2 regions of the Paenibacillus sp. FSL R5-0378 genome follow, and region 1 is predicted to be linked to the other one. Evidence: riboswitches for the same ligand, from Rfam matches in the RefSeq annotation. Region 1 holds a riboswitch; the other holds the start of a gene.
What was found. Region 1 has a riboswitch for FMN ahead of MKY74_RS30405 (DMT family transporter). Riboswitches for the same ligand answer to the same signal wherever they lie in the genome.
Positions count from the first base shown of each region.

Region 2: another riboswitch for FMN. It lies ahead of ribD (bifunctional diaminohydroxyphosphoribosylaminopyrimidine deaminase/5-amino-6-(5-phosphoribosylamino)uracil reductase RibD); the one in region 1 lies ahead of MKY74_RS30405 (DMT family transporter).

Region 1 covers NZ_JBBPAY010000001.1:6,556,068-6,562,942, reverse strand. The annotation lists gene MKY74_RS30415 (DUF6359 domain-containing protein) at 1-3,134, shown strand, start outside; gene MKY74_RS30410 (S-layer homology domain-containing protein) at 3,346-4,455, shown strand; FMN riboswitch at 4,684-4,845, shown strand; gene MKY74_RS30405 (DMT family transporter) at 4,973-5,929, shown strand; gene MKY74_RS30400 (hypothetical protein) at 5,969-6,241, opposite strand; gene MKY74_RS30395 (ABC transporter substrate-binding protein) at 6,379-6,875, shown strand, end outside.
Region 2 covers NZ_JBBPAY010000001.1:5,611,115-5,617,989, reverse strand. The annotation lists gene MKY74_RS26015 (spore germination protein) at 1-1,262, shown strand, start outside; gene lysA (diaminopimelate decarboxylase) at 1,379-2,710, shown strand; gene MKY74_RS26005 (peptidylprolyl isomerase) at 2,935-3,366, shown strand; FMN riboswitch at 3,552-3,723, shown strand; gene ribD (bifunctional diaminohydroxyphosphoribosylaminopyrimidine deaminase/5-amino-6-(5-phosphoribosylamino)uracil reductase RibD) at 4,138-5,247, shown strand; gene MKY74_RS25995 (riboflavin synthase) at 5,349-6,014, shown strand; gene MKY74_RS25990 (bifunctional 3,4-dihydroxy-2-butanone-4-phosphate synthase/GTP cyclohydrolase II) at 6,071-6,875, shown strand, end outside.

The DNA.
Region 1 (6,875 bases):
CGCTGCCGGATGGCACGGGGAAAAAGGTGCTGTTCGACGAAACGCACGGACAGACGGCCGGAGCTTCGGACTGGGTCATTGACGGCGCATTTTCGGACTTTGCCGACGGGCTGAGGGATGCGGGCTTCCAAGTGGACGCGCTGCAAAGATCGCTGCCGATGGACTCGCACGCTTTTGACACGCCGGCGATTACGCTGAGCAAGCTGAAGCAATACGACGTCTTTATTATCGGCGAAGCCAACATCCCGTTTAAGGCGTCCGAGCAGGCCGCCATGCTGACGTATGTCAAGGAAGGCGGCAGTATATTTTTCATCTCCGACCACTACAACTCCGACCGGAACCTGAACCGCTGGGACTCCTCGGAAGTGATGAACGGCTATCGGCGCGGAGCATTTGGTAATCCGACCAAGGGCATGTCCACCGCCGAAGCGGCATCGGGCGCGATGCAGGACGTGACCAGCACGGACTGGCTCGGCCAGAACTTCGGCGTGCGCTTCCGCTTCAATTCGGTTGGGGACGTTACCAAAACCGACGCAGTGAAATATGATCAGTCTTTCGGTATTACCGCAGGCGTTAATGATGTGGAGATGCACAGCGGTTCCACGCTGACAATTCTGGATCCGACCCGGGTCAAGGGCGTTGTCTACCTCCCGGAAAATGTGCCGGGCTGGGGCAATGCCGTAGAAAACAGCGACAAGGCAAACTTCCCGAACGGAGGCGTCTATAAAAACGGCGGCATCGCCGAAGGGCCGTTCGCTGCCATTTCCAAGCTGGAAAAAGGAAAAGCTGCATTCATCGGCGACTCCTCGCCGGTCGAGGACCCAACGCCGGGATACGTCCGCGAGGACAACGGCGGCAAGAAGACGACTTACGACGGATTCAAGGGGGAAGCCCAGGACGCCGTATTCCTCGTCCAGACGGTAAAATGGCTGGCGGTTCATGAAGATTACGCATCATTCGAAAATCAGGGCATTACGCTTGATGAGCCGACGCCGCTGCTCGGTAAGCTGGAAGAACCGGCCACATCGGCCGAAATTCCGGGAACCGAGCCGTGGACGACGCCGGCCGCAGGGTACAAATGGTATGATCCGACGACGTACAAAGCCGGTTCCTATGGAGCCGGCGGTACGCCGCCCGTCGTTACCATTCCCGATTTGACGACCATCGCGGAAGCACGTAAAGCGGCAGACAACGATTACGTTACGGTGCAGGGCGTGGTCACGTCGGAGCCGGGAGTTTTTGGCGGCTCGGGATTTTACATGCAGGACGGCACCGGCGGTGTCTATGTGTACCCGAGCAAAGCGACAGGCTACCATGCCTTGGACAAGGTCAAGCTGACCGCCCAAAAGCTGACCTATAACACCGAGGTCGAGCTGGCCAACGAGGTCCAGGTGGCCAAGCTGGACGCCCAGGCCGATATTCCGGCTCCGGTTCCGCAGGCTGCGGCCGCGGTCAATGACAGCAACCAGGGGCAGCTGATCACGATCAAAAACGCGGCGGTGCAAAACTACGCCACCGTCACGGGCTCCCTGGAATTCGATCTCGTCAGCGGCGGCACGACGAACCGTGTCCGCGTCGACAGCCGGACGGGCATCAGCGCGGATGCGCTGAAGCAGGCCTATCCGGCAGGAACGGCCGTCGATATTACCGGGATCTCTTCGATCTTTAAAGGAGCCTACCAGTTGAAGCTTCTGAAAGAAAGCGACATCCGTCCGGCTGCGGCAGCCGGAGACAATCACGCTCCGGCGTTTGCCGACGTGCCTGCCCAGACCGTGAAAGCCGGGCAGCAAGTGACGTTCTCGGTGTATGCCAACGATGAGGACGGAGACGTTTTAAGTTATGAAGCGGTGTCCCTGCCGGAGGGAGCGGCCTTTGATGCGGCTTCCGGAAAATTCACGTGGACGCCGGCTGTGGAAGGCAGCTACACGGCTTCCTTCCGGGTTCAGGACGGAAAGGGCGGCAGCGATACGCTCCAGGTCAGCATCACGGTGGAAGCGGCAGGGACGCAGGCGCCGAACTCCGCCGTGCTGACCGGTCCGGCAGCGGCTTCTGCGGGAGCGCAGGTTGACTTGGGCGTAGGCATTACCAAGCCGGCGTTTGCCTTTACGGCGCTGGACCTGATCGTCAAGTACGATCCGGCCAAGCTGGAATTTGCGACCGTGGCAAATTCGGACGGCACGCTGGCACTGGCCGACGGCGCGGTAAGCTCCTCGCGCACCGGCTTTGGCGTGCTGGCCACCGGGGTGAAGCCGGAATCAGGCGAGATCCGCATCATCATGGCCAGCACCGGCCAGGAAAACGCCGTCTCGGAGGACGGGGAGCTGCTGAAGCTCCACGGCACGCTGAAATCCGGCGTCTCCGGAAGCGCAGCCGTGTCGGTGTCCGCCTTTGCCATTTCGGCGGACGGCAATTCGAGCCTGGTGAACACGGACTCCGCTGCGCTGCAGATCCAGATCGCCACGGCTGACCGGGCGGCGCTGCTTGCCGCCATCGGCGAAGCGCAGAAGCTGGCGGATCAGGCCGTCACGGGCACGGAGCCGGGGCAGTACCCGGCATCGGCGAAGACCGCGCTGCTGTCGGCGATCAGCGACGCCAAGCGTGTGGCGGACGATGCCGCTGCCACGCAGAAGGCGATCGACGATGCGCTGACCGCTCTGAAAGCGGCGGTCAGCACGTTCAAGAACGCCGTCATCCCGGTTCCTTCGGTTCCGGTCGACAAGTCGGCTCTCACTTCGGCGATTGCCTCCGCGCAGAGCATCTATGACCGGGCGGTCACAGGGGATAAGGTCGGCCAATATCCGGCATTGGCCAAGGTCCAGCTGAAGGCGGCCATTACAACCGCGAATGTGGTGTACTTAGACAATGCCGCGACGCAAAACCAGGTGGATTCGGCTGCGGCTGCACTCGGCAGCGCCGTAACCACCTTCCAGAAGAAGCTGATCACGCTGGTACCTGGTGCGGTGCAGATTACAGTGCAGGATTTGTCCATCCTCGCCAAGTACTACGGTATCCAGTCGACGGACCCGAACTGGAGCCGCGTAGCTCCGGCGGACCTGTTCAGCGAAGGCGAAATTTCGATCCGTTCGCTGGCTGCGGTAGCGCAGATGATCATCGGCAGCTGGTACGCGAAGTAAGGGGATAGAGAACCGGATGGTCCTCAAGCCCGGCTCATACGCAGTACCATGTCTCGCATGATTCATGCGGGGATTGGGACCGTATTGGGATGGATATGATCCAATGGATATGGTCGTAAGGAACACTAGAAATCAACTGCTTGGAAAAGGATCGCAGGAGCGGTGCAGGCTGCTCCTGCGATTTTCAATTCATGGAAAGAGGGCTGGACGTATGCCACGAAAACAATCTACCCGCTATGCCGCATGGGCCGTAGCCATTTGTGTCGGACTCATCGGATCAGGAACCCCCGCAAACGCTGCGGTTTCAGAAGTACGCACGGCAGGCAGCTCCCCGGTTGCCGCGGCCTCCTCTACTATTGCGGCAACCACCGCCGCTGCGGAAGCACCTTCCTTGTCACTGGGGGTATCTTCCAATGGCTCCAAGGTGACGGTCACGGTGACCGGCGAGCGACTGAAGGACTTGTATGCGTATGAGCTGACGCTCAGCTTTGACCCGGTGAAGCTGGCTTACCGCACCGCATCCTCTGGGACATCCGGCTTTTCGGTCGAACCGATTGTCCAAAACAACGAAATCCGCCTAGCCCATACCAAAGTAGGAAAAACAGCCGGAGACAGCGGCAAGCTCCAACTCGCCGTCATTGAGTTTACGGCGCTGAAGGCGGCTTCGTCCCGGGTGGCCGTGGAGAGCGCCAAATTGGTGGATTCCGCTCTCCGCTCATCCGAGATGTCCGTCAAGCCGGAAATCACGGTCCAACCGGGCAAAGCGGAAGTAGCGCCGGGCACTTTCCGGGATATCCGCGGCCACTGGGCGGAGCAGCCGATTCTGAATGCGGTCCAGCAGGGATGGGTCAGCGGATATCCCGACGGCACGTTTCAGCCGGGCAAGGAAGTGACCCGGGCAGAGTTCGCCAGCATGATGATGCGTGCGGTCTCGATGGGTCAGACGGCCGGCTCGCAGGCGCTGGCCTTTTCCGACGCGAAGAAAATTCCGGCCTGGGCGCTGTCTTCTATCCAGGATGCGGTGTCGCGCGGCATCATGAACGGTTATGTCGACGGCACGTTTGGGCCAAGCCGGCTCATTACCCGGGCCGAAATGGCGGCGATGACCGTCAGGGCGCTCGGTACCGGAACACCGGGAGGTGCGGGAAGTTTGAATTTTGCCGACCGCGCTCAAATTCCGGCCTGGGCCAAGCCGTATATCGCATCAGCGGTGGAGAAAGGAATCATGCACGGAAGAGCGGGCAGCCTGTTCGCCCCGAACGCGCACGCAACGCGGGCTGAAGCGGTGGCCGTGATCCTGTCGGTGCTTGAGCAGCGATAAGTGCTGCCGCGAGTCCGTTCAGTGCTTGATGCAGGCTCATCAATGCCTGCCGTCTGTCATTTTAAATGGCTGCTGATATACCGAAAAATGTCCATCTCCAGCCCCATATCCAAATTTTTAATCCATGGAAATAAAAAGCTATTAAAAAACTGAAACACTTTTGGATACATTTATGCTATAATGATGAAAACAATGTAAGTTGCATGAAAAAAATAAAAATAAATGAATATGGATCTTCGGGGTAAGGTGAAATTCCTGACCGGCGGTGAGCGTCTCTTCTTGTGGTAAAGACGGCGTCAAGCCCGCGACTCGCAGCTTTAGCAATAAGGCGGCGACTGACCTGGTGGAAATCCAGGGCCGACGGTAAAGTCCGGATGGGAGAAGATCAAAGAATAGGCATGTGCGAAATTTTGACATTTCCGCAAGCTTATTTGATCAACCCCCGATGTGTCGATTGATGTCGATCTCGGGGGTTTTCCAATGTTGACTCCGTATTCAGGGATAGGGGAACTGGAGTATGGAAAATGTAAGCAGCAATATCAAGGTCCGGCCCGCGGCAAGCGGGAAGGCCGAACGCAGCAAATCCGGCTTTTGGCTGGTCGTGCTGGGTGCAGCATTGTGGGGAGCGGATCCACTGTTCCGGATCATTTTGCTCAAAGAACATATGACGGCAACGCAGATCGTGCTCATCGAGCATATTTTGCTGGTGCTGTTCGTCGCACCGATGCTGTGGAAACATCGGAGCGAGTTGAAAGGCCTGAAACTGCGCCATGTCGGCGCGCTGCTTTTCCTGTCGTGGGGCGGCTCGGCTATTGCAACCATCCTGTTTACGCAGGGGCTGTCCTCCGGGAACTTGAACGCGGTCGTTCTGCTGCAGAAGCTGCAGCCGATCTTCGCCATTCTTATGGCCAAACTGCTGCTGCGTGAGAAGCTTCCGAAGCATTTCACCTGGTTGTTCATCGTGGCGCTGGCCGGAACGTATTTGTTGACCTTCGGCTTCACGTTTCCGTTCGGGCATGTGAATGATTTCGTCAAAGTCGGCAGCTTGTTCTCACTGGGTGCCGCGGCACTGTGGGGCGGTTCCACGGTCATGGGTCGTCTGATGGTCGGAAAAATGGAGTATGAGACGGTGACTTCGCTGCGTTTCATTCTGGCGCTGCCTTTGCTGATCGGGATTACCATCAATCAGGGAGATCCTTGGCAGGTGCATACCGACGGGGGAACGCTGGCTGCAGTGTCGATCAACATGCTGGGGCAGGCGCTTCTGCCGGGACTGTTCAGCTTGATGGTGTACTATAAAGGGCTGACAACGACGAAAGCATCGGTGGCTACGCTGGCGGAACTGAGCTTCCCGATGGTGAGCGTACTGATCAACTGGATCGTATTCCATCAGGTCGTGACGCCAACACAAGCGGTCGGATTTATCCTGATCTGGGCGGCGCTGTTCATGATTTCCCGCAAGAGCGCGGCTTAAAGCTTGCAAGCAGCCAGTCCAGGATTTGAAGACGCAATTTTATATAGGTTTGAAAAGCGGTTCCTGCTGATGGCAGGGGCCGTTTTTTATCTGGAAGGGAAGGGCAAACCGTGCGAAGGATTTCAGTAACTTTTTTTCAGCACATTTAAAAAATAAATCAGTCATCATTTCCAAGCGATCCCTCATACATTTTACGGAAAGCGCTTGCAGAACACGTTTTAGCCGCATGAGTCCGTCGGCCCGCTCCGTACTTTTTCGTGAAGGGGTATGCGGTTTCCTCGGAATGAAGAGGTTTGATTTCTTCGGATCCATGGGGCACGAACCTTCCGATCTGAAGACGTGAAATCTGCATCACGCTTGCATCTTTATAAAATGAGCTAAGGCGAAGTGCTGTCCCTGTCTTAGCTCAATTTATGTAGATGTGAATTGGAGGAAATGGGGGAGTTTACATGAAGCTGAAATTAGCTTCCAAGCCGCTCATGGCCCTTTTCGTGGCGGCGACCGTGATGATCGCGGGCTGCCAGACCGTGCAGCCGCCTTCCGCAACGGGAACGACGACGCCGCCGGCGCAAGGGGAAACCAAGCCGGCCGATCAGGGAGAAAAAGCCACGGAGCCGGCGACGACCGAGCCCGCGGCGAACCAGCCGGCAACGAGCGGAGACGCCAAAGAAACGCCGAGAAATGAAACCCTTTACATTAACGGAATTCAATGGGGGCCGCCATCCAACTTCAACCTGCTGAGCGGCAATCCGGCCTTCCCGATCAACTATGGTAACTCGAGAGAGCTGGTCTACGAGACGCTGTTTATGATCAATCAGCTGGACGGCAAGCTTGAGCCGCTGCTCGGCACCAAATACGAGTGGACCGACGACATGACATTGCATATCGAGCTGAATAAGGACGCTAAGTGGAGCGACGGCAAGCCGTTTACGTCCGATGACGTTGT
Region 2 (6,875 bases), 940 kb from region 1:
TTAAGTCCTTTTTTGAATTTTACATCCCGCATATTCAGGTCGAGATTGTCGACAAGCTCAGCGCGGCAGTCAATAAAGTACTGATGGGGATGTCCGCTCTATTCATCGAGGGAGAACGGGCGTGCATCATTTTAGATACCCGGAATTATCCGGTCCGTAGTCCCGAAGAACCAAGTATAGAACGGGTGGTGCGGGGTGCACGCGACGGGTTCACCGAAACACTGCTTACCAACATCGCCCTTGTGCGGCGGCGGATCCGCGACCCCGGATTCAAAAGCGAGCTGGTGCAGGTCGGGCGGCGGACGCGGACGGACGTCTGTATCGCCTATATCGACGACATTGTGGATAAGGTTCAAGTGGACTCCATCCGGAAAAAAATCAAAAGTCTCGACATCGACGGGCTTCCCCAAGGCGACAAACAGCTGGAGGAAGCGATTATCAATAAGGGATGGCATCCGTATCCGCTGGTCAGATATTCGGAGAGACCGGACGTGGTCGCTTCGCATATCATGGAAGGCAGGGTAGTGGTGTTCGTGGACACCTCGCCGAGCGTGATGGTCATGCCGACTACGTTTTTCGACCTGTGCCAGCATGCCGAAGAGAACCGGCAGACGGCCTTTATGGGAACCTACCTCAGATGGGTCCGGTTTCTGGGCATTTTCGCTTCCATGTTTCTGCTTCCGCTCTGGATGCTGCTTGTGATCGATCCGCACCTGAAGCCTCCGGAATTAAATTTCATCGGGCCGCACGATACGGGCAAAATTCCGCTTATCGCCCAGTTTCTGCTGGTCGAGTTCGGCGTCGATCTCCTACGATTGGCCGCTGTGCACACGCCGACCCCGCTGGCTTCGGCCATGGGCCTCATCGCGGCGATCCTCGTCGGGGATATCGCGGTGAAAACAGGCTTGTTCGTCAATGAGGTCGTCTTATACATGGCCGTAGCGGCCATCGGCATGTTCGCCACGCCGAGCTATGAGCTGGGATTGGCCAACCGGATGGTGAGGCTTGTGCTGCTGGTCGCGGTGGCCATTTTCAAAGTGCAGGGATTCGTTGTCGGGACGACGCTGCTGATCCTGCTGCTGACGCTGCACCGGTCTTACAACTCGTCTTATCTATGGCCGTTTATACCGTTTAATGCAAAGGCTCTGTCTGAAGTGCTGCTGCGCTTCCCGGTGCTTGAGAGCAAGAAAAGGCCGTCTTTCAACAAAACGAGGGATAATACGCGGATGGCGAAGAACCCGGACAACCGCGAACAGTCGTAGGAAAACACAAATGTTGTGCAAAAAAATCCATTCATTCTCTTCCCTTGTCTGGTATACTGATGTAAAAGTTCACATGGAATATTTACATTTCCAAGGAAAGCGAAGGGATGCATAATATGTTTCTACATGGTACAAGTAAAATCAATGCGGACGGTCACCTGGAAATCGGTGGCTGTGACGTTACCGAGCTGAAGAAGCAGTATGGTACGCCGCTTTATATCGTCGACGAGGAGCTGGTCCGCACGCGGTGCCGCGAATACGTCGATGCGTTCCGCGCGTCCGGACTGAAATTCCAGGTGGCTTACGCCAGCAAGGCGTTCTGCGTCATGGCCATGTGCCGGATCGCAGAGGAAGAGGACATGTCTCTAGACGTCGTGTCCGACGGCGAATTGTTCACGGCGCTTCAGGCAGGCTTCCCGGCCAAGCGCATCCATTTCCACGGCAACAACAAGACGGTGGAAGAGATGGAAATGGCGATCGACGCCGGCATCGGCTGCTTCGTCGTAGACAATTTTGTTGAGCTGCATGTGCTGGAATCGGTGGCGGCTGAGAAAAAGGTGAAGGTCAACATTTTGCTCCGCGTCACACCAGGGGTTGAAGCTCATACGCATGAATATATTTCAACCGGCCAAACCGACTCGAAATTCGGTTTCGACATCGGTAACGGCTCTGCGTTTGAAGCAGTCAAAGCAGCTGCCGCTCAGGAGCATCTGGAGCTTCTCGGCGTCCATTCCCATATCGGGTCGCAGATCTTCGAGGTTGACGGATTTCAGATGGCGGTTCAGCGTGTAGCCGAATTTGCCAAGAGTGTCAAAGAACAGCTGGGCGTGCAGTTCAAAGTAGTGAACCTCGGCGGCGGCTTTGGCATCCGTTACGTTGAAGGCGACACCCCGCTTGAAGTCAGCCAGTACGTGAAGGCGATTACCGACGCGGTGAAAACGCATTTTGCCGAGTGGGGAAGCGAGCTGCCGGAAATTTGGGTGGAACCGGGCCGCAGCATCGTGGGCGATGCGGGGACAACCTTGTACACCGTCGGCACCAGCAAGGATATTCCGGGTGTGCGCAAGTACGTGGCCGTGGATGGCGGCATGACGGACAACCCGCGCCCGGCGCTGTACGAGTCGAAGTACGAGGCCATGCTGGCCAACCGTGCCAACGACAAGCCGGAAGAAACCGTGTCCATAGCCGGCAAATGCTGCGAGAGCGGCGATATGCTGATTTGGGATGCAGAACTTCCGAAAGTCAATAACGGTGACCTGCTCGCCGTTTCGTGCACAGGAGCCTACAATTATTCGATGGCGAGCAACTATAACCGGATCCGCAAACCGGCGGTCGTGTTCGTGAACCAAGGTCAAAGCGACCTGGTCGTTCGCCGCGAGAGCCTTCAGGATATCATCGGCCACGATGTCATTCCTGAGCGGATCGCAAAGCAGGCTGTGCTTAAGTAAGGAGATGCATTAAGGGGGCAGGCGCTGTTCGCCAGCGCCTCTGGTAAATGAATTGGTGCGCAGTATAAAGGATCATCTCTGTATTGGGGAATGCAGAGGGGTCCTTTTGCGCGTTTATAGAACGAGGAGAAATGCGGAATTATTTTGCTTCGCCCGGGATTTCATAGTAAACTAGAAGATGTCTGTTAACACTCAGGAAAGACATGAAAGGAGTCATTGACATAATGGCCAAGCAAGCAAAAATCACTCTTGAAAACGGCGGCGAAGTGCTGCTCGATCTGTTTGAAAAAGACGCTCCGAACACGGTGGCGAACTTCGAAAAACTGGCAAACTCCGGTTTTTACAACGGTCTGGTGTTCCACCGCGTCATTCCGGGATTCGTTGCGCAGGGCGGATGCCCGAACGGCACCGGTACCGGCGGCCCTGGCTACACAATCAATTGCGAAATCAACCCGAACAAACACGAGCGCGGATCGCTGGCGATGGCACATGCCGGCCGCAACACCGGCGGAAGCCAGTTCTACATCTGCTACCAGCCGCAGCCGCATCTCGACGGACAGCATACCGTATTCGGCAAAGTGACGAAGGGCATGGAATACGTCGACGCGTTCCAAGGCCGCGACGTGATGAAGACGGTCGAAGTATACGAAGCTTAATCTGCGAGTCGCGCACGATTTATCAGCCGCTTTCCCTGTTTCAAAGAGGGACAAGCGGCTTTTTGTTCTGGGCCGGGAAAAGGGGGAGTATTGATTTTTTGCTGAGGCAGTGTTAACATTTCCTAGTATAGATGGGGCTTCCACTAGGCAGCCATTCCATCTGGCAATTGCATATTGATATTGGTTATATCCTTCGGGGCAGGGTGAAATTCCCTACCGGCGGTGATGATGCGGCAGCCGATCAGTTCTGGCGCCCGTCTCAGTCCGTGACCCGGACGCTTCGTTTGACGATTAGCGTACGGTGGACCTGGTGCAAATCCGGGACCGACAGTATAGTCTGGATGGGAGAAGGAGAGAAAGCGTGCACTTCAGTTCGGAGTGCAGCTGTCCAATAAGATGTCACGTGTACGTGGTTGTTTTCACATAGTAAAAGGTTGTCCCTGGAGGGACGGCTTCTGTTTACTGATGACTTTACGCTACCGATGACTTATTTGGCTGATCCTGATTATTGGGATTCTGCAGCCTTATTGGAGTGTATCTGACTTGTCTCTCACAGCCCCGAGGATGGTTTAAGCCATCCCGGGGCTTTTTGCTTTTTTACAAAGACCTAGGGATCCCTGGAGAATACCGGTTTGAACAGCGCGGAGCCAAAGCTGTGCATGGTAAAGTGATTTACCATGGAAATTCCAACATGCGAAGTATCCGCAAAGCGCTCGAAGCCGAGACTTAGCTTTGAGGGGATGTCCCGATTCCGAACAAGGGGGGAGATGAATGGACGGCATCATCAACGATGAATTTTATATGGCGCTTGCGCTCGATATGGCGGAACGGGCACAGGGTCAGACCGGGATCAATCCGGTTGTCGGCTGCGTCGTCGTTAAAGACGGGGCTATGGTTGGGCTTGGCACGCATTTGCAGCGGGGAACCGCTCATGCGGAAGTACATGCGCTGAATATGGCGGGTGACCGTGCGGAAGGGAGTACGGTCTATGTAACGCTGGAGCCCTGCAGCCATTACGGAAAAACGCCGCCATGCAGCGAACGCCTCATACGCGAGAAGGTGAAGCGGGTCGTCGTGGCCTGCGAAGATCCCAACCCCCAGGTGGCGGGCAGAGGAATCGATCTGCTCCGCCGAAGCGGGATTGAGGTGGAGGTTGGGCTGCTCGGTGACAGGTCCCGCCGCTTGAACGAAAAGTTTATCAAGTATATTACAACCGGGCTTCCTTATTTGACGGTCAAGACAGCAAGCACGCTGGACGGGCGCATCGCGGCTGAATCGGGAGACAGTAAATGGATCACGAACGAAGCGGCCAGGGAGCAGGTTCATACGCTCCGCCACCGACATCAAGGGATTATGGTTGGTGTAAATACGGTGATCGCGGACAATCCGCAGCTGACCACCCGGCTGCAGGGCGCCATCGGTCTGAATCCTGTGCGGATCATCGTCGATTCCTTGCTGCGGATACCGCTTGAGTCGAAGGTGGTTCGGGATGGAGCTGCGCCGACCGTCATTTTGACGACGGAACGCGCCGATCCGGATAAGGCGGAAGCCCTTAAGAAGATCGGCGTAGAAACGATCCGCTGCGGATCAGGCCCGCAGGTCGATCTTCGCCTGGCGATGCAGGAGCTGGGCAAACGTGAGATCGGTTCGATTCTGGTGGAAGGCGGCGGCCGGCTGAACGGTGCCTTGCTGGAGGCCCGGCTGATCGACCGGATCGTGCTCTATTTCGCACCGAAAATCGTTGGAGGTCCGGCGGCCCCCGTCAACTTCTCGCTGCGTGGCGCCGACAAGATGGCGGACGCCGTCCGGCTAGAAGACGTAGAGACCGAAGTGCTCGGGGATAACGTCTGTATCAGCGGAAAGCCGGTTTGGCCGGCATGACCTGATCCGGAAAAACGATACTTAACTTTTTAAGGCTGCACACGGTTAACGATATGAATCGTATGAAATACTTCTTTACAGGACAGAAAGGAGCGGTTGCGATGTTTACCGGTTTGGTTGAAGAGGTCGGCGTCATGCGGGGTGTCTCCAGCAAAGGGGAAGCGATGATCCTGCATATTGAGGCCTCCCGGATTATGGGCGATCTCAAAATCGGGGACAGCGTCTCAGTCAATGGCGTCTGCCTCACGGCTGTCGAGATTGGAGCCCGTACGTTCGCGGTGGACGTCATGCCGCAAACGTACCGCCACTCCAACTTGAAATCGCTGGGGGCCGGAAGCCGGGTGAATTTGGAGCGCGCCATGCAGGTGGGTGCCCGCTTCGGCGGACATATCGTGCAGGGACATGCCGACGGGACGGGGACGATCCGGGCGATGGACCGGGATCAGAATGCGGTGTTGATCGAAGTGGAGCCGGAAGATACCGCCCTGCTCCGCTACATCATCCCGCAAGGATCTATTACCCTGGACGGCATCAGCTTGACGGTGGTCAAGACGAGCGCCACAACATTCACCGTTTCCATTATCCCGCATACGCTTGCGGAGACAAGTCTGGCAGACAAAAAGCCCGGAAATGCGCTGAATCTGGAATGCGACATTCTCGGGAAATATGTGGACCATTTGCTTCACTACCGAACAGGGGAAGGGAACGGGCGTCCTGAACCTTCGGGAATCAGCATGGAGCTGCTAGCACAACACGGATTTGCATGAGGCAGGCAAGAGGACAGAAAGGCCAATAAGCCCATGCAGGAATAGGAGGGGAACCCATGAAGGAGGATTTTGTGTTTGACCGCATTGAAGATGCGGTGTCCGACTTGTCGGCAGGCAAGGTCGTCATCGTCGTAGACGACGAGGACCGCGAGAACGAAGGCGATTTTATCGCCTTGGCAGATCAGGCAACGCCTGAAGTCATCAACTTCATGATCACGGAAGGACGCGGACTGGTCTGCATGCCGATTACCGAGGAAAGAGCCGCTGAGCTCGGCCTGAAGCCGATGGTATCGAACAATACGGACCATCACGGCACGGCTTTTACTGTCTCCATCGACCACAAGGAGACGACAACGGGCATCTCCGCCTATGAGCGGTCCCTGACCGCCAAAGCGCTCGCCGATCCGGAAGCGACCGCAGCCGATTTTCGGCGCCCCGGCCACATGTTTCCGCTGATTGCCAAAACCGGCGGCGTGCTCCGGCGCGCCGGTCATACTGAAGCGGCGGTAGATCTCGCCCGTCTCAGCGGATCGTTCCCGGCCGGGGTGATCTGCGAGATTATCAAAGAGGACGGGACGATGGCACGGCTCCCGGACCTGGTGCAGATCGCCAAGAAACATGGCCTCAAGCTGATCAGCATCAAGGATTTGATCCAATACCGCAACAATAAGGAAAAGCTCGTTACCCGCGAGGTTTCGGTGCGGATGCCGACGGACTTCGGCGAGTTCCAGGTCGTCGCCTATACGAATGCGGTGGACAATAAAGAGCATTTGGCGCTCGTCAAAGGGGACATCGCATCCGGGGAGCCGGTGCTCACCCGCGTCCATTCCGAATGCCTGACAGGGGACGTGTTCCATTCCC